2 regions of the Kineococcus haloalkalitolerans genome follow, and region 1 is predicted to be linked to the other one. Evidence: riboswitches for the same ligand, from Rfam matches in the RefSeq annotation. Region 1 holds a riboswitch; the other holds the start of a gene.

The links. A riboswitch is a leader RNA that binds a small molecule or an ion and turns the genes downstream of it on or off. The one in region 1 is predicted to bind cyclic di-AMP.
Region 2: another riboswitch for cyclic di-AMP. It lies ahead of ACRYMY_RS17900 (LysM peptidoglycan-binding domain-containing protein); the one in region 1 lies ahead of ACRYMY_RS04280 (C40 family peptidase).

What each region holds. Positions count from the first base shown of each region.
Region 1 covers NZ_JBJLSH010000006.1:16,278-27,808, reverse strand. The annotation lists gene nadB (L-aspartate oxidase) at 1-559, opposite strand, end outside; gene nadA (quinolinate synthase NadA) at 556-1,851, opposite strand; gene ACRYMY_RS04300 (NUDIX hydrolase) at 1,925-2,617, opposite strand; gene ACRYMY_RS04295 (malonic semialdehyde reductase) at 3,074-3,679, opposite strand; gene ACRYMY_RS04290 (cryptochrome/photolyase family protein) at 3,799-5,193, opposite strand; gene ACRYMY_RS04285 (metal-dependent transcriptional regulator) at 5,325-6,035, shown strand; cyclic di-AMP (ydaO/yuaA leader) riboswitch at 6,219-6,380, shown strand; gene ACRYMY_RS04280 (C40 family peptidase) at 6,384-7,214, shown strand; gene ACRYMY_RS04275 (HNH endonuclease) at 7,552-8,046, shown strand; gene ACRYMY_RS04270 (ATP-binding cassette domain-containing protein) at 8,167-11,531, shown strand, end outside.
Region 2 covers NZ_JBJLSH010000061.1:933-12,463, reverse strand. The annotation lists gene ACRYMY_RS17915 (nitrilase-related carbon-nitrogen hydrolase) at 1-791, opposite strand, end outside; gene ACRYMY_RS17910 (SDR family oxidoreductase) at 867-3,161, shown strand; gene ACRYMY_RS17905 (lysophospholipid acyltransferase family protein) at 3,289-4,086, shown strand; cyclic di-AMP (ydaO/yuaA leader) riboswitch at 4,290-4,470, shown strand; gene ACRYMY_RS17900 (LysM peptidoglycan-binding domain-containing protein) at 4,472-5,131, shown strand; gene ACRYMY_RS17895 (Gfo/Idh/MocA family protein) at 5,217-6,410, opposite strand; gene ACRYMY_RS17890 (TrmH family RNA methyltransferase) at 6,539-7,222, opposite strand; gene ACRYMY_RS17885 (TspO/MBR family protein) at 7,244-7,729, opposite strand; gene ACRYMY_RS17880 (ABC transporter permease) at 7,726-8,931, opposite strand; gene ACRYMY_RS17875 (ABC transporter ATP-binding protein) at 8,928-9,821, opposite strand; gene ACRYMY_RS17870 (ankyrin repeat domain-containing protein) at 9,907-10,320, opposite strand; gene ACRYMY_RS17865 (sugar phosphate isomerase/epimerase family protein) at 10,514-11,302, shown strand; gene ACRYMY_RS17860 (Gfo/Idh/MocA family protein) at 11,299-11,531, shown strand, end outside.

The DNA of each region.
Region 1 (11,531 bases):
GCACCAGCAGGTCGGCGCCGCGCACCGCGCCGTCCTCGACGAGGAGCCCGGCCAGGCAGGCGCCCTCGAGGACGCCGGTCGCGCTGCGGCGCACCGCGTCCGCGAGCGCGGCGGCGATGACGGCGCCGGTGCGGTCGCCACCGGCGTGCAGGACGCGCGCCCGCGCGTGGGCGGCCTCCAGGCCCAGCGCCCAGGAGCCGTCGGCGGCGCGGTCGAACACCACGCCCCACTCCACCAGCCGGCGCACGGCGTCCGGCCCGGCGGCCGCCAGGACGTGCGCGGCCGCGGCGTCGGTCAGCCCGGCGCCGGCGGCCACGGTGTCCGCGGCGTGCGCGGCGACGTCGTCCGGGCCGGTCGCCGCGGCCATCCCGCCCTGGGCGCGGGCCGTGCTGCCGTCGCCGAGGGCGGTCTTGGTGGCCAGCAGGACGTGGACGCCGGGACGGGCGGCCAGCTCCAGCGCGACGGCCGCGCCCGCCAGCCCGCCGCCGACCACGAGCACGTCGCAGTCGGCGCCCGGCAGGGCGCCCGGAACGACGTCCCGCCCGGCGTCCGCGGTCACGGCACGACCGCCAGCATCCGCTCCAGCGCCGTGCGGGCGTTCCGGGCCACGTCGTCGTCCACGCGCACCCGGTTGACGACCTCGCCGCGCACGAGCGCCTCCAGCACCCACGCCAGGTAGGCGGGGTGGATGCGGTACATCGTCGAGCACGGGCACACGACGGGGTCCAGGCACGTGATCGTCAGGTCGGGGCGGGCGTCGGCCAGCCGCCGCACCATGTTGATCTCGGTGCCGATCGCGAACGACGTCCCCGCGGGCGCGGCGTCCACGACGGCCTGGATGTACTGGGTGGAACCGTTCTCGTCGGCGGCGTCGACCACCTCGGCCGGGCACTCGGGGTGCACGACGACGCGCACGGCCGGGTCGGCGGCGCGGGCGGCCTCGATCTGCTGCACGGTGAACCGCTGGTGCACCGAGCACCAGCCGCGCCAGAGCAGGACGCGCGCGTCGAGCAGGTCGTCGGCGGAGTTCCCGCCGCGCGGCTTGCGCGGGTCCCACACCGGCATCGCGGAGACGGGCACGCCCATCGCCTTGGCGGTGTTGCGGCCCAGGTGCTGGTCGGGGAAGAACAGCACCCGCTGCCCGCGCTCGAACGCCCACTGGAGCACCTGCCGGGCGTTGGAGGACGTGCAGACGATGCCGCCGTGCTCGCCGCAGAACGCCTTCAGCGCGGCGGAGGAGTTCATGTAGGTGACGGGGACGACGGGGACCCTCCCGTCGGCGTCGGGCTCGCTGCCGTACAGGGCCTCCAGCTGCTGCCAGCAGGCGGTGACGGCGTCGATGTCGGCCATGTCGGCCATCGAGCAGCCGGCCGCGAGGTTCGGCAGCACGACGGCCTGGTCGGGGCGGGTGAGCAGGTCGGCGGTCTCGGCCATGAAGTGCACGCCGCAGAACACGACGAAGTCCGCGGCGTCGCGCTGCTGGGACTGCCGGGCCAGCTGGAAGGAGTCGCCGACGAAGTCGGCGTACCGGACGACCTCGTCGCGCTGGTAGAAGTGCCCGAGGACCGTCAGGCGCTCGCCCAGCGCCTCCTTCGCGGCGCGGATGCGCCGGTCCAGCTCCTCGCCCGGCAGCAGGCGGTACTCGGCCGGGATCTGCTGCTGCACCGGCGTGGTGGCCGGGGCGACGTCCTGCCGGGAGGCGCCGGCGCCGTAGGTGGGCAGCGGCAGCGGGCGGCCCGGGGCCGCGTCGAACTGCCAGGGGCCGGTGGGCAGGTCGGGGTCGCACGTCTGCTCCTCCACCCGCCCCGGGGTGCGGGCGAGCAGCGCGATCTGCGTGGGGACGGACGCCACGGCGTACCTCTTCTCGTCGGGCCCGGCGGTGCCGCGGGCTCTCGGGGGGACTGCGGGAGTTCGTGCGGAGGGTTCAGGCGAGCGGGCCGGCGGGCGCGAACGGGCCCGCCGACCCCTCGGGCACGACGGCCCGGTACAGCTCCGGCGGCCGGTGCCGCCCGCCGGACTGCCGTTCACCGGTGGCCACGACGGAGCCGGAGCGCTCCACCTGGCGGCGGAAGTTCGCCGGGTCCAGCGGCCGCTGCAGGATCGCCTCGTGGACCTCGCGCAGCTCGGCCAGCGAGAACCGCTCGGGCAGCAGGTGCAGGGCCACGTGGGCGTGCTGGACCTTCGTCCGCAGCCGCCACAGCGCGTACTGGACGACCTCGTCGTGGTCGAAGGCCAGGCCGGTGCAGTCGTCCGCCGCCGTCCAGCGCACGTTCTCCTCCTCGACGGCGTGCTCGGCGAGGTGGTTGCGCACGAGGGCGGAGTAGACGACGGACACGACGCGCTGGCCGGGGGAGCGGTCGGGGCGGCCGAAGGTGTAGAGCTGCTCCAGGTAGCTGGGGCGCAGGCCGGTCGTCTCGGCCAGGGTGCGCCGGCCGGCGTCGCTGAGGCTCTCGTCCGTGCGCACCCACCCGCCGGGCAGCGCCCACCGCCCGCCGTACGGGTCGCGCGTGCGGCGCACCAGCGGCAGGTGCACGCGGCGGTCGCCCGCGCGGTCGGGCAGGAGCGCGAAGATCACCGTGGAGACGGCGACGAGGATCGCCCGCTGCGACTGCTCCACAGACCCCTGCCACTCCCTCGCGCCCACCGGCCCCGGGCGGACCGGCCGCGGCGGGGAGTAAGGGTGGTTCTGACAACAACTGCCGGAGCAGGGTACGACAGCGCTCGCCGCGGTGTCGAGCGGTTCCGGCGACCGCGCGGCCGGCTCCCGGCACCCGGTTCGCGGGCGGCGAAACGGGGGTGACACCGGCGCCGGGCCGACGTACGGTCGGAGGACACGGGAAGGGAGGTGGTCCGGTACATGAGTTCTCATCGGACGCGTGAGGTGGCTGCCCGCTAGCAGCTGCGTGATGGACGCGGACCGCTCTGGTCGCCCCGCGCAGCGCGGCGAATCCACGGCAGTCACCGGGTCCCCGGGCGCCGGCTTCGTCCAGCCGGCCCCGTCCCGAGCGATCGGGACGGGAAGAGCCCGGGGACTTCCTCGTCCCCGGGCCCGGTCGTGCTCGTGCGGTGCTGCTCAGACGGTGCGGACGACGTCCTCGTAGGGCAGGCGCGGCAGGCGCGGGTGCGCGGCGTCCTGCTCGGCGACGCCGACGTTGACCACGGCGAGGACCTCCTGGTCCAGCCCCGCGAAGAACGCCTCCTCGATCGCCGGCGCGTCGATGCCGGTCATCGGGCCCGCGTCCAGGCCCAGCGCCCTGACGCCGATCACCAGGTAGGCCAGCTGCATGGCCCCGTTGAAGACGGCCGTGCGGTGGCGCGGCTCGTCGTCGGCGAACAGGTCCCGCGCGCCGGGGAAGTGCGGGAAGACCTCCGGCAGGCGGTCGTGGAAGTTGCGGTCCGCGGCGACGACGACCGACAGGGGCGCGCGGCGCACCTTGTCGCCGTTGCTGCCGGCCATCATGGTCGCCAGGCGCTCGCGGGCCTCGGGCGTGCGCACCAGCAGCAGGCGCACGGGCTGGGTGTTCATGCTCGTGGGCGCGTACTTGACGAGGTCGTAGATCGCCCGGACCTGCTCGTCGGTGACCTCCTCGCCGGTGAAGGTGCCGGCGGTGCGGGCCTCGCGGAAGAGCAGGTCGGCGGCGGCCTCGTCGAGGCGGCGGGTGTCGGTGGTGACGGTCACGGTGAGTGCCTCCGGTCGGGTGGGACGGTGCTTGAAGCGACAACATCCCACGGCCGGGAGGTGTTCCGCGCGCCGGGGCGCGCCACCCGTCCGGCCCCGGACCAGGAGCGCGGCGGGGCTCAGCCCCTGACGCGGGCGTAGTCCGCCAGGGACCGGCGGCGCTCCTCGGCGTGGTCGACGATCCGCTCCGGGTAGCCGTGCGCGTAGCCCTCGACGTGCTCCCACGGCTCGTGGGCGGCCTTCCCCGGCAGGTGGCGCAGCTCCGGCACGTAGCGGCGCACGTAGTCCCCGTCGGGGTCGAAGCGCTTGCCCTGCGTGACCGGGTTGAAGATCCGGAAGTACGGCGCGGCGTCGGTCCCCGAGCCCGCCACCCACTGCCAACCGTGGCTGTTGCTGGCCAGGTCCGCGTCGCGCAGGCCCCGCATGAAGGTGCGGGCGCCGAAGCGCCAGTCCACGTGCAGGTCCTTGACGAGGAAGCTGGCGACGATCATCCGCACCCGGTTGTGGACCCAGCCCACCGTCCGCAGCTGGCGCATCCCGGCGTCCACGACCGGGTAGCCCGTGCGGCCCTCCTCCCAGGCGCGGAAGTCCTCGCCCGGCTCGGTGTACTGCAGCGCCTCCAGCTGCGGCCGGTAGTACTCGCGCGCCGTCTCCGGGCGGTGCCACAGCACGTCGGCGTAGAAGTCGCGCCAGGTCAGCTCGTCGCGGAAGGTCCGCGCCGACTCCGCCGCCGCCTCCGAGCGCCGGTGCGCCAGCGCCGCCAGCAGCGTGCGCGGGTGCAGCTCGCCCCACTTCAGCGCGTGCGACAGCTGCGAGGTGCCGTCCAGGTCCGGGCGGTCGCGGTGGTCGGCGTACTCGCCCAGGGCCGACGCGAGGAAGCGCTCCCAGCGGTCGTGGGCCGCCGCCTCACCCGCCGGGGGCAGCTCGACGCCGCCCGTGCCCGGCTCCTCCGGCCAGTGCGCGCCGTCCACGCCCTCCCCGGCGTCCGCCGCCCAGCGCACCCGGCCGGGGGTGTCGGCCGGCGCGGGCCAGCCGTGCGCGCGGTGCGCGCGGGCGAAGGCGGAGAAGACCTTGAACGGCTCCCCGGAGCCGTTGAGCAGGGTGCCCGGCCCCACCGCGTAGGGGGTGCCGGTGCGCACCAGCTCGCGCCCGTCGGCGGCCAGCGCCCCGGCCACGGCCTCGTCGCGGCGGCGCCCGTGCGGCCCGGCGTCGGCGCTGACGTGCACCCGTGCCGCCCCCGCGCGGGCGGCCACCTGCGGCACGAGGCGCTGCGGGTCCCCGCGCTCGACGACCAGCCGCCCGCCGAGGTCGGCGTCCAGGGCGCGCAGCGAGCGCAGCAGGTAGGTGCGCCGCACGTCGCCCGAGGGTCCCCACAGGGCCGGGTCCAGGACGAAGAGGGGGACGACCTCGCCGTCGGCGGCGGCCTCCAGCAGGGCGGGGTGGTCGCGCAGCCGCAGGTCGCGGCGGAACCACAGGACGCTGCGGCCGGCCTGGCCGGAGGGGCGCGCGCTCACGCCCGGCGACGCTAACCGCCGCCGCGCGCGCCCGCGAGGCGTGGGTGCGGCGCGGGGCGCGGGGCCGGCCGGCCCGGACCGCCGTCGGCCAGGGGTGCTGCCCGGGGGCCCCGTACCGGAGAATGGTCGTCGTGAGCGACCTCATCGACACCACCGAGATGTACCTGAAGACGGTCTTCGAGCTCGAGGAGGAGGGTGTCGTGCCGATGCGCGCCCGCATCGCCGAGCGCCTGCACCACTCCGGGCCCACGGTGTCGCAGACGGTCGCCCGCATGGAGCGCGACGGGCTCCTGCACGTGGGCGCCGACCGCCGCCTGGAGCTGACCGACGCCGGGCGCACCAAGGCGATGCGCGTCATGCGCAAGCACCGGCTCACCGAGCGGCTGCTCACCGACGTCATCGGGCTGGACTGGCCGCTCGTGCACGAGGAGGCGTGCCGCTGGGAGCACGTCATCTCCGAGGAGGTCGAGAAGCGCCTCGTCGACATCCTCCACCACCCGCAGTCCGACCCCTACGGCAACCCGATCCCGGGCCTGGAGGAGCTGGGCGAGGTCGGGCCGGCCGAGCCGTTCCGCGCCGAGGGCGTGCGCCCGCTGACCAGCCGGGACCTGGCCGGGCGCGACCTCGTCGTGCGGCGCCTGGGCGAGCCGCTGCAGACCGACGTGGACCTGCTGGCCCGCTTCGCGCGCGCCGGGGTGCGCTCGGGGGCCACGGTCGTGGCCACGAGCGTGCCGGGCGGTCTGGAGGTCGCCGTCCGCGGTGGCGGGGACGGCGAGGACGGTGGAGTGGTGAAGCTCACGACGGCCGAGGCCAACCACGTCTTCGTCGCCGAGACCGCGTGAGCCCGGCCGTTCCCACCAGCCCGTTGTCACCCGATGTTCATCGAAGGTCACGTGACGCCACCTGTTCGGCACGTCCTCGTGACCGGTGCGTGACATCGGTGTGAGCCGTCGGCTACTGTTCCCGCCGTTCCCCGGCCACTGACCGGGGAGCCCTCCCGCGGACGCCGAGCCCTGCCAGCGCGGAGAGGTCCCCCGACAGACCCATGGCAGGGACGGGGAAACCAACTTCCGGGCAGCCCCGCCTCCGGGCGGAGCGGTCCTCGGGGTGAAGCCGGCGAGAGCCGGCCGGGCGAGACTCCCGCCCGAACCCGACAGCTAACCTCGCAGGCGTCGGAGAGGCCCACACCTGTGACGACTCGCGTCCCGGCGCGCCACCGCGCGCCCGTCCGCCCCCTCACCCCCCTCACCGGTCTCGCGGAGACGGTCGGCCGCAGCGCCGGCGCCGCCGGCCGCGGTGTCGCCGTCCTGGCCGCCGCCGGGGGGCTCGCCCTCTCGGTCGCCGCCCCCGCCGGTGCCGCCCCCGCCCCCGCCGCCGTGGACGCCTCGGTCCGCACCGCGGTCAGCGCCGCCTTCGGCACCAGCCCCGTCGGCGTCGTCGCGGCCCCGGCCACCGCCGCCGCGCAGGTGGCGACCACCGCCGCCTTCACCACGGTGCCCACCCCCGCCCCGCCGCCGCCCCCGCCGCCGGCCCCCGCCGTCGTGCGCGCCGAGCGCGCCGCCAGCGGCGTCGCCCCGGCCGCGGTCGTCCCCGCCGTCGCCGCGGCGCCCGCCGTCGCGGCCGCCCCGGCCGCCCCGGTCGTCGAGCACGCGCCCGCCGTCCCGCTCGGTCAGCAGATCCTGGACGTCGCCAGCCGCTACGCGGGCGTGCCGTACGTGTACGGCGGCAGCACCCCGGCCGGCTTCGACTGCTCGGGCTTCACCAGCTGGGTCATGCGCGAGATCGGCGTGGAGATCCCCCGCACCGCCAACGCCCAGAAGGGCGCCGCGGCGCCCCTGGCCCGCGAGCACGCCGTCCCCGGCGACCTCGTGTTCTTCTCCAACCGCGGCGGTCGCGCCTACCACGTCGGCATCTACGCCGGCGACAACATGATGTGGGACGCCCCGCGCGCCGGGAAGCCCGTGCAGCTGCGCACCATCTGGTCCTCCGCCGTCACCTTCGGCCGGGTCGCCCCGGTCTGACGGACGGCCACCGGCCACCGCGTCCACGAGGCCCGGTCCCCCGCGGGGGACCGGGCCTCCGCGCGTCCCGGGGGTGGCCGGCGGGCGCGACGGGGCGCGACACGGTGTGACGTGGCTCAACCCGCCTGACTCCGGCGCCGGCCGGACGTACAGTGCGACCACGACGACCGCACGCGCGTCCGGGAGGCCCGCCATGGGTGTCACACCGCCGCACCACCATCCGGTGGTCCACCGCCATCCGGTGGTGCACGCGCGTGCCCACGTCGCCGATCTCAGAGGCGCCGTCCCCCCGGGGGACGGCGCCTCTCGTCGTCCGGGCCCCTGTGTGGAGGTGTCGATGCGCACTCTCGTGCTGAACGCCGGCTACGAACCGCTCGCGGTGGTGTCCTTCCGCCGCGCGCTGGTCCTGGTCCTCGCCGGCAAGGCGTCGGTCGTCCTGGCGGACGCCGACCCCGTCGTCGGCGCCACCGTCAGCCTGGAACGCCCCTCCGTCATCCTCCTGAGCCGCTACGTGCGGGTGCCGCGCGGCAGCGTCGTGCCCGTCAGCCGGCGCGGGGTGCTGCGCCGCGACCACCAGCGGTGCGCCTACTGCCGCGGTCACGCCACGACCGTCGACCACGTCCTGCCGCGCAGCCGCCGCGGCCCGGACACGTGGGAGAACCTCGTGGCCTGCTGCGTGCGCTGCAACAACGCCAAGGGCGACCGCACCCCGGAGGAGATGGGCTGGTCGCTGCCGTTCCGGCCCGCCGCCCCGCGCGGGGCCTCCTGGGCGGTGCGCGGCGCCGAGCAGCCCGACCCGCGCTGGGACGAGTACCTGGCCACCGCCGCCTGAGCGCTCGCCGGCCCCGCCGGGCCCCACCGGCCCGAAACCCGGTGGAGCACCGGCGGGGCCGCCCCCTAGCGTCGGGGTGCCCGGTGCTCGCCGGGGGAGCCGACGGGGACGGGGGCAGGGGTGCGCACGCTGACGGCGCGCCGGCTGGCCGGTCCGGCGAGCGCGGTCGCGGCCGCGCTGGCCGTGCTGGCCGCGGTGGGGGAGACCGTCGCCACGGTGGTGACCGGGCGGCTGGCCGCCGGACCCACCGCCCCGGCCCTGGCGCTGCTGGCGGTCCTGCTCGTGGGGGCCAGCCTGCTGGACACCGTCGGGCGCACCGTCTTCTCCGGGGTGGTCGGGCGCGCCGAGGGCCGGCTGCGCGCCGACCTGCTGGCCGCGGCCGTCGACCAGCCGCTGCCCGCCCTGGCCGAGCAGGCCGTCGGGGAGGTCCTCGACCGCGTCGACGACGACCCGCGCCAGCTCGGCGAGCTGCTGCGGCGCACCGCGTGGGAGCTGTCCCGCGCCCTGCTGCGCTCGGCGCTGGCCTGGGTCGTGGCCGGCCTGACGTGGTGGCCGGCGTGGATCGCCTTCCCCCTCGTCGCCGCCCTCGCGCTGCTGGTGGCCCGCCCGCTCACCCGCGTCGTCGCGCAGCGCAAGCTGGCCGAGGAGGTCGCCTGGACCGACCACGCCGCCCAGCTGGAGGAGACCGTCGCCGGCCGCGACGACGTGCGTTCCAGCCTCGGCCAGCCGCACGTGGTGCGCCGCTACGCCGTCCGCGCCGCGCGCGTGCTGCGGGCCGTGGCCGCCACCTGCACGGCCTCGGCCAGCGTGGGCCTGCGCACCGCGTTCGTCCTCACGGGCCTGCTCGTCGCCCTCGTCACCGCCGGCAGCGGCCTCGTCGTCGCCGGCACGCTGGACGTGGCCGCCCTCGTCACCCTGTGGCTGCTGCTGGGCGGGTTCGTCGGCGACCTCACCGAGGTCAGCAACCGGCTGCCGGAGCTGCAGGGCGGCCTCGGGGCGCTCACCCGCATCCGCGGCATGCTCGGCGCCGACGCGGAACCGCGCGGCGGCCGGCTCCTGCCGCCCGGACCGCTGGAGCTGCGCACCGAGCACCTGCGCTTCGCCCACCCGGGCGGCTTCGCCCTCGACGACGTGTCGCTGGTGGTGCCCGCCGGCACCACCTGCGCCGTCGTCGGGCGCAGCGGTGCCGGCAAGTCCACCCTGGCCGCGCTGTTCTCCCGCGCCCTCGAACCCCCGCCCGGGCAGGTCCTCGTCGGCGGGCAGGACGTCACCGCCACCGACGTGCAGGACCTGCGCCGCGGCGTCGGCGTCGTCACCCAGCGCACCGAGGTCCTGGCCGCCACCCTCGCCGAGAACATCACCCTGCTCGCCGACGTCCCCCGCGGGGCCGTGCGCCGCGCCGTCGCCGCCCTCGGCCTGGAGGAGTGGGTCGACGCCCTGCCCGAGGGGCTGGACACGCGGCTGGGCGCGGGCGGGCTGGCCCTGTCCGCGGGGGAGGAGCAGCTCGTCGCCTTCGCCCGCCTGCTGGTGCGCGACGTGCGCGTCGTCGTCCTCGACGAGGCCACCGCCCGCATGGACCCCGTCACCGAGCGGCGCGTCACGGCCGCCGCCGAGCGGCTGCTGCGCGGGCGCACCGGCCTGCTCATCGCCCACCGCCTGTCCACCACCCGGCGCGCCGACACCGTCGCCGTCCTCGAGGCCGGCCGCCTCGTCCAGCACGGCCCCCGCGAGCGGCTGGCCGCCGAGCCCGGCCCCTTCCGCGAGCTGCTGCGCGCCGCCGGGGAGGACACCGCGCCCCCGCCCGCGCCGGCCGCCACCGCCGCGCGGGTGCGCCGCGACACCCGCCCGCCCGTGCCGCCGCGCCCGAGCCTGGCGCGCAGCGTCCTGCGCGCCGTGGCCGTGCAGCCGCGCTGGGGCGTCGTCGGGGCCCTGCTGTTCTGCGTCGTGTCCGTCGTCGGCGCCTACGGGGCCGTCACCGGGTGGGTGTGGGGCCACCTGGTCGCCACCCTGCGCGACGTGCAGGGCACCGGCGAGGCGGGCACGGAGGTCGTCCTGCTCGCCGCCGGGGTCGTCGCCACCCTGCTGCTGGTGCCGCCGGCGCTCGCCCACGCCCTGCGCCTGTACCCGCAGTGGTGGTCGGCCGTCACCCTGCAGGTGCGCCTGGCCGTCCTGCGCGGGCAGACCCGCCAGCGGCGCCTGCCGCGGACCCCGCCCGGGGAGGTCGCCGCCCGCTGCCTGGACTCCGAGCGCTTCGTCCTCTACGTCGACCGGTGGGTCGACGTCGTCATCGGCGCCGTCGTCGTCGCCGTGACGGCCCTGCTGTCCGGCAGCGTCCTCGGCGGCGCCGTCGTGGCCGCCGTCATGGTCGTCTCCGCGGCCGTGTCCACCGCCGGCGCCCCCGTCGCCGGCTCCAGCGCCCGCACCGCCGGGGACGCGCGCGCCGTCTTCGGCCGCACCCTCGGCTCGGCCCTGGACGCCCTGCGCACCGTCAAGCTGGCCGCCGCCGCGCCCGGCGTCCTGGGCCACCTGGCCGCCCTCGACGACCGGCGCGTGCGGGCCTCGGTGCGCGAGCACCGCGTGCGGGCCCTGCTCGACGGGGTGCCGGGCGTGCTCGTGCAGGCCGGCATCGTCCTGACCTGGTGGTTCCACCTGTCCGGCCGCTGGGACCTGGCCACCGCCCTGCTCGTGTCCACCGCCCTGGCCGGTTCCTCCTACTACGGCACCGTCGCCGGCGCCGTGGTCACCGAGGCGCCCGTCGCGCGCACCTGGCTGCGGGAGGTGGCCGCCCTGGCGGGCACCCGCGACGTCCTCGCGCTGCCCGCGGGCGTCGACCTCGTGCGCGGGGCGGCGCCCGCGCCGGCCGCGCCCGTCAAGCAGCCGCTGCGCGAGCTGGAGCTGGCGGCCGTGGCCGCCGTCCACGACGACGGCACCGTCGGCGTCCAGGGCGTGGACCTGCGGGTGCGCGCCGGCGAGCTGGTCCTGCTCACCGGCCGCGTCGGCGCCGGCAAGTCCAGCCTGCTGTGCGCGCTGGCCGGCCTCGTCGACCACGAGGGGGAGGTGCGCTGGAACGGCCGCGAGGTCGACGACCCGCAGACCTTCCTGCGCCCCGGGCAGGTCTGCTACGTCGCCCAGGTGCCGCGCGTGCTCAGCGGCTCCTTCCTCGACAACGTCGACCTGGACCACGACCACGCCGCCGACCGCGTCCACGCGGCCTTCGACGACTCGCGCCTGGACGCCGACGTCGTGGCCGCCGGCGGGCGCGCCACCCTCGTCGGCCACCGCGGGGTGCGGCTGTCCGGCGGGCAGGTGCAGCGCCTGGCGCTGGCCCGCGCCCTGGCCACCGGCGCGGACCTGCTGCTGGCCGACGACGTGTCCAGCGCCCTGGACGCCCGCACCGAGGTGGAGCTGTGGGAGTCGCTGCGCCGGCGCGGCGTCACCGTGCTCGGGTCCTCCTCCAAGCGGGCCGCGCTGCGCCGCGCCGACCG
Region 2 (11,531 bases), on a different contig from region 1:
CGCCGGTCGGCGAGGTAGGGGTTGGCCCGCTGCGCGGCGGCGACCCGGCGCGGGTCGACGGTGGCCCGCAGCAGGGCCTCGCCGTCGCGGGCGCTCGCCAGCACGGCGCCGGAGGGGTCGACGACGCTGCTGCGGCCCACGTAGACGAGGTCGCCCTCGGCGCCGACCCGGTCCACGTAGGCCACGTACAGCTGGTTCTCCCACGCCCGCACCCGGACCAGCTCCTCGGCCACCCAGGCGAACGGCTCCATCTGCGCGGTGGGCACGGCGACGAGGTGGGCGCCGGCCAGCGCCGCGGCGCGCACGGCCTCGGGGAACTCCACGTCGTAGCAGACGAGCAGCGCGACCCGGACGCCCCCGGCGCCGGGCAGGTCGAACGTGGTGACCAGGCGCCCGCCGGGAGCGAAGGTGCCGCGGTCCAGCTCGCCGAACAGGTGGGCCTTGCGGTGCCGGGCCAGGACCTCGCCGTCGGCGCCGACGGCCAGGGCGGTGTTCCAGCAGGCGCCGCCGTCCAGCTCGGGCAGGCCGGCGACCACGGCCAGGCGGTGCCGGCGGGCGACCTCGGCCACGCGCTCGGCCAGCGGCAGCCCGGCCAGGCGGTGCACCGCCTCCCGGCCGACGGCGTACCCGGTGAGGACCATCTCGGGCGTCACCAGCAGGTCCGCCCCGCCGGCGGCGGCCTCCGCGGCCGCCGCGTCGAGCGCGGCGAGGTTCGCCTCCACGACCGCGGGGTCCCCCGGCTCCCCCGGCTCGCCGCTCGTCCCCGCCGTCTGCCAGCACGCCAGCTCCACGCGGGCAGCCTAGGCCGGGCGCACGCGGGCGGTCGGCGTTCGGGCCGGGGACCGCGGTCGTGGCAGGATCGCCCGGTGCGATTGGCTGACCAGCTCGACGGCAAGCGGCTCCTGCTGACCGGTGTCACCGGCTTCATCGGTGAGGCGCTGGTGCAACGGCTGCTGGTGGACCTGCCGGGGACCCGCGTGGTGGTGCTCGTGCGCCCCAAGCCCGGTCAGAGCGGCGAGGACCGCGTGCGGGCCCTGCTGCGCAAGCCGATCTTCGCAGCGGCCGGGGACGTCGACGACCTGCTGAAGACGCGGGTGGAGGTCCTCGAGGGCGACCTGGCCTCGGTGCCGGAGTTCCCCGCCGACGTCGACGTCGTCGTGCACTGCGCGGGCGACGTCTCCTTCGACCCGCTCATCCAGGACGCGTTCACCACCAACGTCCTGGGCACGCAGGCGATGGTCGACCGCACGCTGGAGGCCGCGGCCGCCTCGGGCCGGCCCGTGCACTACGTGCACGTGTCGACGGCGTACGTGGGCGGGCGCCGCCGCGGCGCCGTCCCCGAGCGCGCGGTCGAGCACGAGGTGGACTGGCGCAAGGAGACCACCGCGGGGCTGCAGCTGGCCGCCCGCATCGAGGAGGACTCCCGCCTGGAGCCGCGGCTGCGCGAGTTCCTGCGCGCCGCCGAGCGCGACCACGGCCGCGCCGGGCCGCTGAGCGTGGCCGCCGGCGCGGAGGAGCGCCGGGTCCGCTGGGTCGTCGAGCAGCAGAAGGCCGCGGGCAAGGAGCGCGCCCGCACCCTGGGCTGGACGGACTGCTACACGTTCACCAAGGCGATGGGCGAGCGCCTCGTGGAGGAGGTCGCCGCCCCGGTGGTGCCCACGACGGTCCTGCGCCCCAGCATCGTCGAGTCGGCCCTGCAGCACCCGCACCCGGGGTGGATCGAGGGCTTCAAGATGGCCGAGCCGATCATCCTGGCCTACGGCAAGGGCGAGCTGACGGAGTTCCCGGCCGCCCCCGACTCCGTGCTCGACGTCGTGCCGATCGACCACGTCGTCAACGCGATCATCGCCGCCTCCGCCGCTCCGCCGCCGCTGTCGCAGCCGGCGTACTACCACGTGTCCTCGGGCAACCGGAACCCCATCACCTTCCGCGGCCTGTACACGCACGTGCGCAACTACTTCGTCCAGCACCCCTTCGACTCCTCCCCCGAGGTCATGCCGACGTGGCAGTTCCCCGGGGTCGGCAAGGTCGAGCGCAAGGTGCGCACCGGCGAGCTGCTGACGGCCGCCGGTGAGCGCGTCCTCGCGCTGGCGCCGCGCTCGGAGCGGGTGCGCCAGGTCTCCCGCAAGATCGACGGCACCCGCCGCCAGGTGGAGTTCGCCCGCCGCTACATGGACCTGTACAAGGCGTACACCGAGGCGGAGCTGCGCTTCGTCGACGACAACACCCTGGCCCTGCACCGGTCGCTGGACCCCGCCGACGTCGAGGAGTTCGGCTTCGACACCTCCGTCATCGACTGGAAGCAGTACTGGGAGGACACCCACTGCCCCAGCGTCACCGGGCAGATGCGCAAGTACGAGCAGATCCGCGCCCGCCGCAGGGCCGCCGAGCGCTCGGGCCCCCGCGACCTGGTGCCCGCCACCCCCGGTGGCCCGCCCGTCCTGGCGGTCTTCGACCTCGCCGGCACCCTGCTGCCGGGCACCGTCGTGGACACCTACCTGGAGCTCCGGCTGTCCGGGCTGGGCGCGCCCGCGCGGGTGGCCGAGTTCGGGCGCGTGGTGCGGAACCTGCCCGGCTGGATCGCCGCCGAGCGCAAGGACCGCGGCAGCTTCCTGCGCTCGCTGTTCCGCGGCTACGCCGGGGTGGACCTCGACGTGCTCGAGCGCTTCGTGGACGACGTGCACGGTCCCAAGCTGCTGCACCGCGTCAGCTCCGACGCCCTCAAGCGCATCCAGGCCCACCGCGACGCCGGCCACCGCACCGTGCTCATGACCGGCGACGTGCGCACCGTGACGCGGCCGCTGTCCGGGCTGTTCGACGAGGTGGTGTGCACCGAGCTGGAGGAGGAGGTCGGCGCCGACGGCGTGCGCCGCGCCACGGGCTTCCTGACCTCCCCGCCGCTGGTGGGCGAGGCGCGCGCGGCCTGGCTGCGCCGCTACGCGGAGGTCGAGGGGGCGGACCTGGCCGCCTCCTACGCCTACGCCGACTCCCACTCGGACCTGCCGCTGCTGAAGGCCGTGGGCAACCCGACGGCCGTCTCCCCCGACGTGCCGCTGTTCCGGGTCGCGCGGGCCTCGCGCTGGCCGGTGGCGGACTGGGCGGCGACCTCGCCGACGCTGCGGCTGCGCGTGCCGCAGCAGGTGCTCGCCGGCACCGACTGACGGGCCGGGGCCGCGCCCCGGCCCGGCCCGTCCGCGGGGGCGTTGCCCGCCGGTCGTGGGAGGATGCGCGGGTGCTGCCGTCACCGTTGCTGAACGCGCCCGGCACCGCGCGCGAGGAGGTCCGTCGATGACGACGCTCACGACCACGCTGATGGCCGCCGGCGGGCGGCGGCGGGTGCTGCCCGCGCTGCGCGGCAAGCTCCCCGGCCGCGGTGCGACCGCCCCCTCCGGCGGCGCCCCGGGCGGCCCCGGCGGGGACGACCCGCACCGCGTGCACCGCAACGACTGGGTGCGCTCGGGCCCGGCCACGGCCGTGCGCTCGGCGCTGCAGCGCGCCGTGCTGCACCCCCTGCTGACGGCCGAGCTGCGCCTGGAGGTGCACGGCGCCGAGCGCCTGGACGCCCTGGGCGGGCCCGCGGTCCTCGTCGCCAACCACTCCTCGCACCTGGACGCGCCCGTCATCCTGGACGCCCTGGGCCCGCGCCGGCGCCGGCGGGTGGCCGTGGCGGCGGCCGCGGACTACTTCTTCGACGTGTGGTGGCGCGCGGCCCCCTCCGGGCTGGTCATCGGCACCTTCCCGCTGGAGCGGCGCGGCGGCCGCGGCGCCCAGGCCTCCTCGCAGCTGCTGGCCGACGGCTGGAGCCTGGTGATCTTCGCCGAGGGCGGGCGCAGCTACACCGGCGAGATGCGCCCGTTCAAGAAGGGCGCGGCCTACCTGGCCCTGGAGGCCGGGGTGCCCGTCGTGCCGGTCGCGCTGCGCGGCACGTACGAGGCGATGCCCCCCAAGCAGAACTGGCCGTCGAAGGGGCGCCCGCGGGTGTCCGTGACCTTCGGCGAGCCCCTGCACGGGCGCCCGGGCGAGCGCGCCGGGGACTTCACCCCGCGCATCGAGGAGGCCGTGGCCAAGCTGCTCGCCAACAGCTGAGCGGCCGCCGCGCACGGCCCGCCGAGGGCCGTCGCGCAGCGTGAGATGTGCCACACGCACGGCCCCCGTGCTGCTCCGTCCGGGCCGCGGACGGGCCCGCAGGTCACGATCGGGCCACGGGGAGGTGTACGGGAGCGCTCCGGCTTGTTACCGTCACTCCGCTCCCGAGGCGATCGGGGGCACGGCCGCGGACACGCCGAGTCCTGCCCACCGCGCCGGTTCACGATCTCCGACGGGCAGGAGCGGGGGACCCATGGTTCCTCGGACGACCGGCCGGCACCGCCGGACGGGAGTCCTCGGGGTGAAGCCGCCCACGGGCGGCCGGGTCAACAACCTTCGACCCGAACCCGACAGCTCACCTCGCAGGCGTTGGAGGTAGACAGCCATGCCCGCGACCCGTCGCGCCCCCGCACGCCCCCGCACCCTGCGCCGCGCCCTGCTGGCCGCGGCCGCCGCCGGCGCGGCCGGTGCCGCCCTCGTCGGCCCCGTCTCCTCCGCCTCGGCCGCGCCCGAGTCCGAGTGGGACCGCCTCGCCGTCTGCGAGTCCGGCGGCAACTGGGCCATCAACACCGGCAACGGCTACCACGGCGGCCTGCAGTTCAGCCCCCGCACGTGGTCCGGCTTCGGCGGCGGGCAGTTCGCCCGCTACGCCTACCAGGCCACCCGCGAGCAGCAGATCGTCGTCGCCGAGCGCGTCCTGGCCAAGCAGGGCTGGCGCGCCTGGCCCTCCTGCTCGCGCAAGCTGGGCCTGCGCGGCGCGGCCGACCCCGTCGGCGCCGAGCAGCGCCTGCTGAACCCGGCCCCGCCGGCGCCGGTGTGGGAGTCCGCCCCCGCCCCGATCCCCGCGGCCGCGCCCGCCGAGGCCGCCCCCGCCGCGGCCCCCGGCGGCCGCACGGCCGTCGTCGCCCCCGGCGACACCCTGTACCGCATCGCGGCCCGCAACGGCGTGGCCGGCGGCTGGGCGGCCCTGTACGACGCCAACCGCGGCACCATCGGCGCCAACCCCGCGCACATCCGCGTCGGGCAGGTGCTCGTCCTCCCCTGAGGAACCCCGGGGGGCTGACCGCTCCCCCGCGCACGAGGGCCCCGGACGCGCCGCGCGCGTCCGGGGCCCTCGCGCGTGCCGCGCGTCAGCCGCGGGCGGGCGGCTCGCCGTGGTCGGGCACCGGCAGGCGCTCGCCGCCGCGGCGCATCGACTCGTGGGCCACGATGCCCGGCAGCGTGAAGCGGGCCGCGACCCACGCGTTGACGGGCGGCAGCGTCCCGTCGGTCACCGAGCGGACGAAGTCGTCGGCGAGGAAGTGGTGGCTGCCCTCGTGGCCGTTGCGCGCGCCCTCGAACTCCGCGGGCAGGCGGCTGCGGTCGTGCACGGGCGCGCACCCGGACGTGAAGGCCGCGCGCAGCGCCGGGGAGACGTCCGCCAGGGCCGGGTCGTCGGCGGAGCCGGAGCGGGCGTGCAGGTGGTCGGTGACGTCGTCGACGCGCTCCTTGTCCTGCCAGACGCTGCTGCGGGCGGTCTGCTCGAAGCTGGCGCCGGTGCCGAAGAAGCTGAAGCGCGACTCCTTCAGGTGCGAGGGGTAGCCGACGCGGCGGAACTCGTTGGTGCGCATCGCGCCGCCGCCGGCGAGCTCGAAGAGCGCGGTCGCGTTGGACACGTCGTTGTCCCACATGCTCACCGAGCGGTCGAAGACGCCGTCGCCGCGGCGGTCGGGGGTGCCGATGCAGCTGACGCTCGTGGCGTGCGTGGGCAGGGCGCCCAGCACCCCGCCGACGGCGTGGGTGGGGTACAGCATGGGCGGGTAGCTGGCGGTGGCCTTCCAGTCCTCCCCGCCGGAGTAGCGGTAGGCGTCGTAGAAGCCCAGGTCCATGTCGTGGACGTAGTCGCCCTCGGCGTAGAAGACGTCGCCGAGCTCGGCCAGGCGCTGGCGCACGTAGACGACGGCCGGGTTGTAGTAGCTCGTCTCGCCCATCATGTAGACGAGGCCGGTGCGCTCGACGCGCTCGACGACCGCGGCCACCTCCTCGGCCGTGATGGCCATGGGGACGGCGGAGTAGACGTGCTTGCCGGCGTCCAGGGCAGCGGCCACGAGGGGCCCGTGCGTCCAGCGCTGGGTGAAGACCGCGACGGCGTCGACGTCGGAGGCCAGGACGTCCTCGACCGAGGGCAGGGTGCCGGCCAGGCCCTGCTCGGCCACGAGCGCCTCGGCGCGCTCGGGCAGGAGGTCGGTGACGTGGATGTCGCCGACGCCGGGGTGCAGGGACCAGAGCTTGGTGAAGGACCCGGCGAACTGGCCGGCGCCGATGACGGCGAGGCTGAAGGTCATGGGAGGGAGGGCTCTCTCGTCGTCGAGCAGGACTCCCGAGTTCTACGCCGGAACCTCACGGCCCGTCAAGGACGGCGCAGAGCCGATCACCACCGCCACCGCTCGCGCTCGACGTTCCACCGCGGAAGTCACGAGGGCGGGTGCGGGACCTGACCGAAGACGTGCCGCCGCACCCAGGCGTGCACGGCGACGGCGGCCGCGGCGCCCACGTTGATCGACCGCGTCGAACCGTACTGACCGATGGCCAGCACGGCGCGGCAGCGCGCGAGCGCCTCCGGGCTCAGGCCCGGCCCCTCCTGGCCGAACAGCAGGACGCACCCGCGGGGCAGGTCGTACGTCTCCAGCGGCACCGAGCCCTCGACGTTGTCGACACCCACCAGGGGCAGGTCCCGCTGCGCCGCCCACGCGGCCAGCGCCTCCGCGTCCGGGTGGTGGTGCACCGACAGGTACCGGTCGGTGACCATCGCGCCGCGCCGGTTCCACCGCTTCGCGCCGACCACGTGCACGCCCGCGACGTTGGCCGCGTTGGCCGTGCGCACGATCGAGCCGATGTTCGCGTCGTGCTGGTGGTTCTCCACCGCCACGTGCAGGGGGTGGCGGCGGGTGTCGAGGTCGGCGACGACGGCCTCGTTCGACCAGTAGCGGTAGCGGTCCACCACGTTGCGGCGGTCTCCGTCGCGCAGCAGCTCGGGGTCGTAGCGCGGGTCGTCGGGCCACGGGCCCTCCCACGGGCCGACGCCCACCACCCGCTCCGCCGGGCGCTCGGCCCCGCCCTCGGCCCCGCCGCCCGTCACCCCGTCCACGGGCGCCATCGTCGGGCACGCGACCACCGCTCAGGACGGCGGGTTCAGCCGCCACAGCCGGTAGGACCACGGCACGTCGTAGCCCACGACCCACAGCGCGTAGGCGCCGGCGAGCGCCCGGGACACCCGGTCCTCGCGCACCGCCGCCAGCAGGACGCCCACCGGCACCGTGAAGGCGAGCATCCCGGCGAAGCCCGCGGCCGGGCTGCGGCGGCCGAAGAAGGCGACGTTCCACAGCTCGTTGCCCGCCAGGACGGCCAGCGCGGCACGGCGGGCCCGCTCGTCGCCCCGCTGGTCCGCGCGGTCGAGGACGATCGTCATCGCCCCGTAGTAGGCGACGCCCACGCCCGCGAACACCGGCAGCGGCACCTGCCAGCGGGGCCGGCGCAGCCCGGCGAACCAGGCCAGCGCCGCCCGGCCGGCGACCGCGTTGCCGCCCACCGCCGCGACCGCGACCGGCAGCCCGGTGCGCGCGACACGCCGGCGCGCGCCGCCCGTCCCGCCCACCCCGCTCACGCCGCCCGCCGCCACGCGGCGCGGAAGGACAGGGCCCGGCCCGTGCGCAGCAGCGAGTTCTCGTACAGGCGCACGGCCACCGCCACGAGCAGCGCCGCCGTGGCCACCACGATCCCCAGCGCCAGCAGCGGCTCCCACAGAGCCACGTCACCGGCGAGCACCCGCCGCGGCATGACCATCGGCGAGGAGAACGGCAGGTACGACAGGACCGTCTGCAGCGTGCCCGGCTCGGTGGCGAAGAAGGTGGCGAAGAACGGCAGCATGAGCAGCATCTGCACGGGCGTCGCGGTGGACTGCAGGTCCTCCAGGCGGCTGGCCATCGCGCCCGCCGCCGCCCACAGGCACGAGAGCATCGCGAAGCCGAGGACGAAGAAGACGACGAACCAGCCCGCCGCGGCCGGCACGCTCGGCAGCGACGCCAGCAGCTCCGGCTCCGCGACGGCCAGCCCCGCCAGGCCGACCCCGACGATCAGCGCGAGCTGCCCCAGCGCCAGCAGGCCGTTGCCGACGATCTTGCCGACGAGCAGCTGGCGGACCGGGACGGTCGCCACGAGCAGCTCGACGACCCGCGTCTGCTTCTCCGTCACCACGCTCTGCGCGATGGAGTAGCCGAAGATCAGGACGATCTGCAGGAACAGCACCGCGAACGCCAGCCCCAGCACGTAGGTGACGACGGGGTCGACGGCGGAGGGGTCCAGCAGCCGCTGCGCCGGGCCGGGCGCGGCCAGCAGCGCCCCGACCTCCCCGGCCGGCACCCCGGCCGCGACCAGGCGCTCGACGGCCTGCGCCCCGCTCACGCGGGCGGTCAGCACCTCGGCCAAGGCGCCCGGCACGGAGGTGTCGCCGACGACCTCCACGCCGTCCCCGCCGCCGGCCGCGGGCAGGACCGCCGCGTCGACGTCCCCGGCGCGCACCAGCGCCTCGGCACCGGCGACGTCGCTCTCGCGCAGGCGCACCTCGACGCCGCTCTCGCCCGGCCCCGCCCGCTCCACCAGCGGCCGGGTCTCCTGCACGATCGCCACGTCGTAGCGGTCGGTGCCGCCGGAGAGGAGCCCCGGCAGGAACACCGCCGCCAGCACGATCGCCAGCAGCAGGCCCGTGGACCACAGGAAGCCCCTGTCGCGCAGCCGCTCGGTCGTCTCGCGGCGGGCGACCAGCCGCCACTGCCCGCTGACCCGCACGCCCGCGGTCCCCGCGCTCACCGCGACACCTCCTGGAACAGCTCGGACAGGGTGGGCACGACCGGCGCGAACGCGGCCAGGCCGCCGCGGCGCACCGCGCCGTCGAGGACCTCGCGCTGCGCGCCCGGCGCGAGCACCTCCAGCTCGGCGCTGCCGCGCTCGCGCCGCGCGACCCGCACCCCCGGCACCGCGTCCAGCCAGGACAGGTCGTCCACGGCCGGGTCGGCCTCCACCCGGTAGCGCGCCCCCGAGCGGGAGCGGCGCAGCTCCTGCGGCTCCCCGGCCGCCACGACGCGCCCGGCGTGCAGGACGACCAGCTCGTCGCACAGCCGGTCGACGAGGTCCAGCTGGTGGCTGGAGAACAGGACGCCGACCCCTGCGCGCACCCGCTCGCGCAGCAGCTCGGCCATGGCGTCGACCGCCAGCGGGTCCAGGCCGGAGAACGGCTCGTCGAGGACGAGCAGCTCCGGGTCGTGCACGAGGGCGGCGGCCACCTGCACGCGCTGCTGGTTGCCCAGCGACAGGGACTCCAGCTGCTCGCGGCCGCGGTCACCCAGGCCCAGGCGCTCCAGCAGCTCGCCCGCGCGACGGGCGGCCGCCGCGGCGTCCACGCCGTGCAGGCGGGCGAGGAACACCAGCTGCTCCAGCAGCCGGCCCTTGGGGTAGAGGCCGCGCTCCTCCGGCATGTAGCCGAAGCGGCGGCGCACGGCCAGGTCGGGCACGCGCCCGCGGAACGTCACCGTGCCGCTGTCGGCCGACAGCACGCCCAGGGCGATGCGCATGGTGGTCGTCTTGCCGGCGCCGTTGGCGCCGACGAAGCCGACCATGCGCCCGTCGGGGACGGTCAGGCTCACCCCGTCCAGCGCGGTCCGGTCGCCGAAGCGGCGCACGAGGGAGTCGAGGACGAGCACGCGGCGACGCTAGCGACGGCGCCCGCGGCGGCACGTCACCCGAACGGTGGAACCGGTGGTGCGCCGGACGGGTGGCCCGGGGAGCTCAGGGGACGTCGGGGGCGCGACCGGCGCCGCGCAGCAGCTCCGCCATCTCCGGCAGGTCGAACACCTGCGCGACGGCCAGGCCGGACTGCCGGCCCAGCGCCGGGTCCGCGCCCGCGGCCAGCAGCAGCTCGACGACCCCGCGCGCCTGGCGGAACACCGCTGCCCCCAGCGCCGTCTGCCCCTTGTCGTTGACCCGGGCGTGGTCCGCGCCGCGCTCCAGCAGCGCCCGCACGGTGTCCTCGTGCACGTGGTAGGCGGCCAGCAGCAGCAGGGTGTCCCCCACCGAGTTGGTCAGGTCCACCGGCACGCCCGCGTCCACGCGGGCGGTCAGCTCCGCCGTCGCGCCCTCGCGGGCGAGGTCGAAGGTCTCCTGCAGGAACCGCAGCTCCTCGTCCGTCAGCGCCTCGGGCACGCCGCGAGCTTAAGCGGTGCCGCCGGACCCGGCCGCCGGGCGGCGCCCGCCCGGGGGCCGCCACCGGGCCCCTGGCGCGCCGGGGACGGCTGCCCGTACCGTTGCTGAACCGGTTCGGGTCGGCGTCGCCACCGGCGGCGCGCGCCCGGGCGGTGCCGCAGCGGGACGTTCCCGCGGGACGTGAGAGGACGACGTGACGCAGACCATCGACCCCGGGCGCATCTCCGTGCAGCTGTACACGCTGCGCGACGCGCTGGACGCGGACGCCGACGCGACGCTGGGACGGCTGGCCGCCGTCGGCTTCACCCAGGTGGAGCCGTTCGGGCTGGCCGAGCGCGCGGAGCAGCTGGCCCCGCTGCTGGCCGAGCACGGGCTGAGCGCCCCCAGCGCCCACACCTCCCTCGTCGCCGGGGCCTCCCCCGTCGACCTCGACGCCACCTTCGCCGCCGCCGCGGCCACCGGCACCGGCCTCGTCATCGAGCCGTTCGTCGACCCGGCGCGCTGGACGAGCGCCGAGGACGTGGCCGCCGTGGCCGCCGAGCTGAACGCCGCCGCCGCGCGCGCCGCCGACGCCGGCCTGCGCGTGGGCTACCACAACCACTGGTTCGAGCTGGAGAACCTCATCGGCGGGCGCACCGCCCTGGAGGTCCTGGCCGACTCCCTCGACGACGCCGTCGTCCTGGAGGTCGACACCTACTGGGCGCACGTCGGCGGGGTCGCGGACGTGCCCGCCCTGCTGCGCCGCCTGGGCACCCGCGTGGCCGCCGTGCACCTGAAGGACGGCGACGGCACCCGCGACACGAAGAACCAGGTCGCCCTCGGCACCGGCCGCGTCGACGTGGCCGGCATCCTCGCCGCCGCCACCTCCCCCGAGGTGGACGTCGAGCTGGGCGTCGTCGAGCTCGACGACTCCTCCGGCGACCTCGAGCAGGCCGTCGCCGACGGCTACGCCTACCTCACCGGCGGGCAGGTGCAGGCGTGAGCGCCCCCGAGCCCCGCACCGGCCCCGTCGGCATCGGCATCATCGGCGCCGGCGTCATCTCCGGCACCTACCTGGAGAACCTCACCTCCTTCCCGGACGTGCAGGTCCACGCGATCGGCGACCTGTTCCCCGAGGCGGCCGCCAAGCGCGCCGCCGAGCACGGGGTCCCGGCGCACGGCGGCATCGACACCGTGCTGCAGCACCCCGAGGTGGAGATCGTCGTCAACCT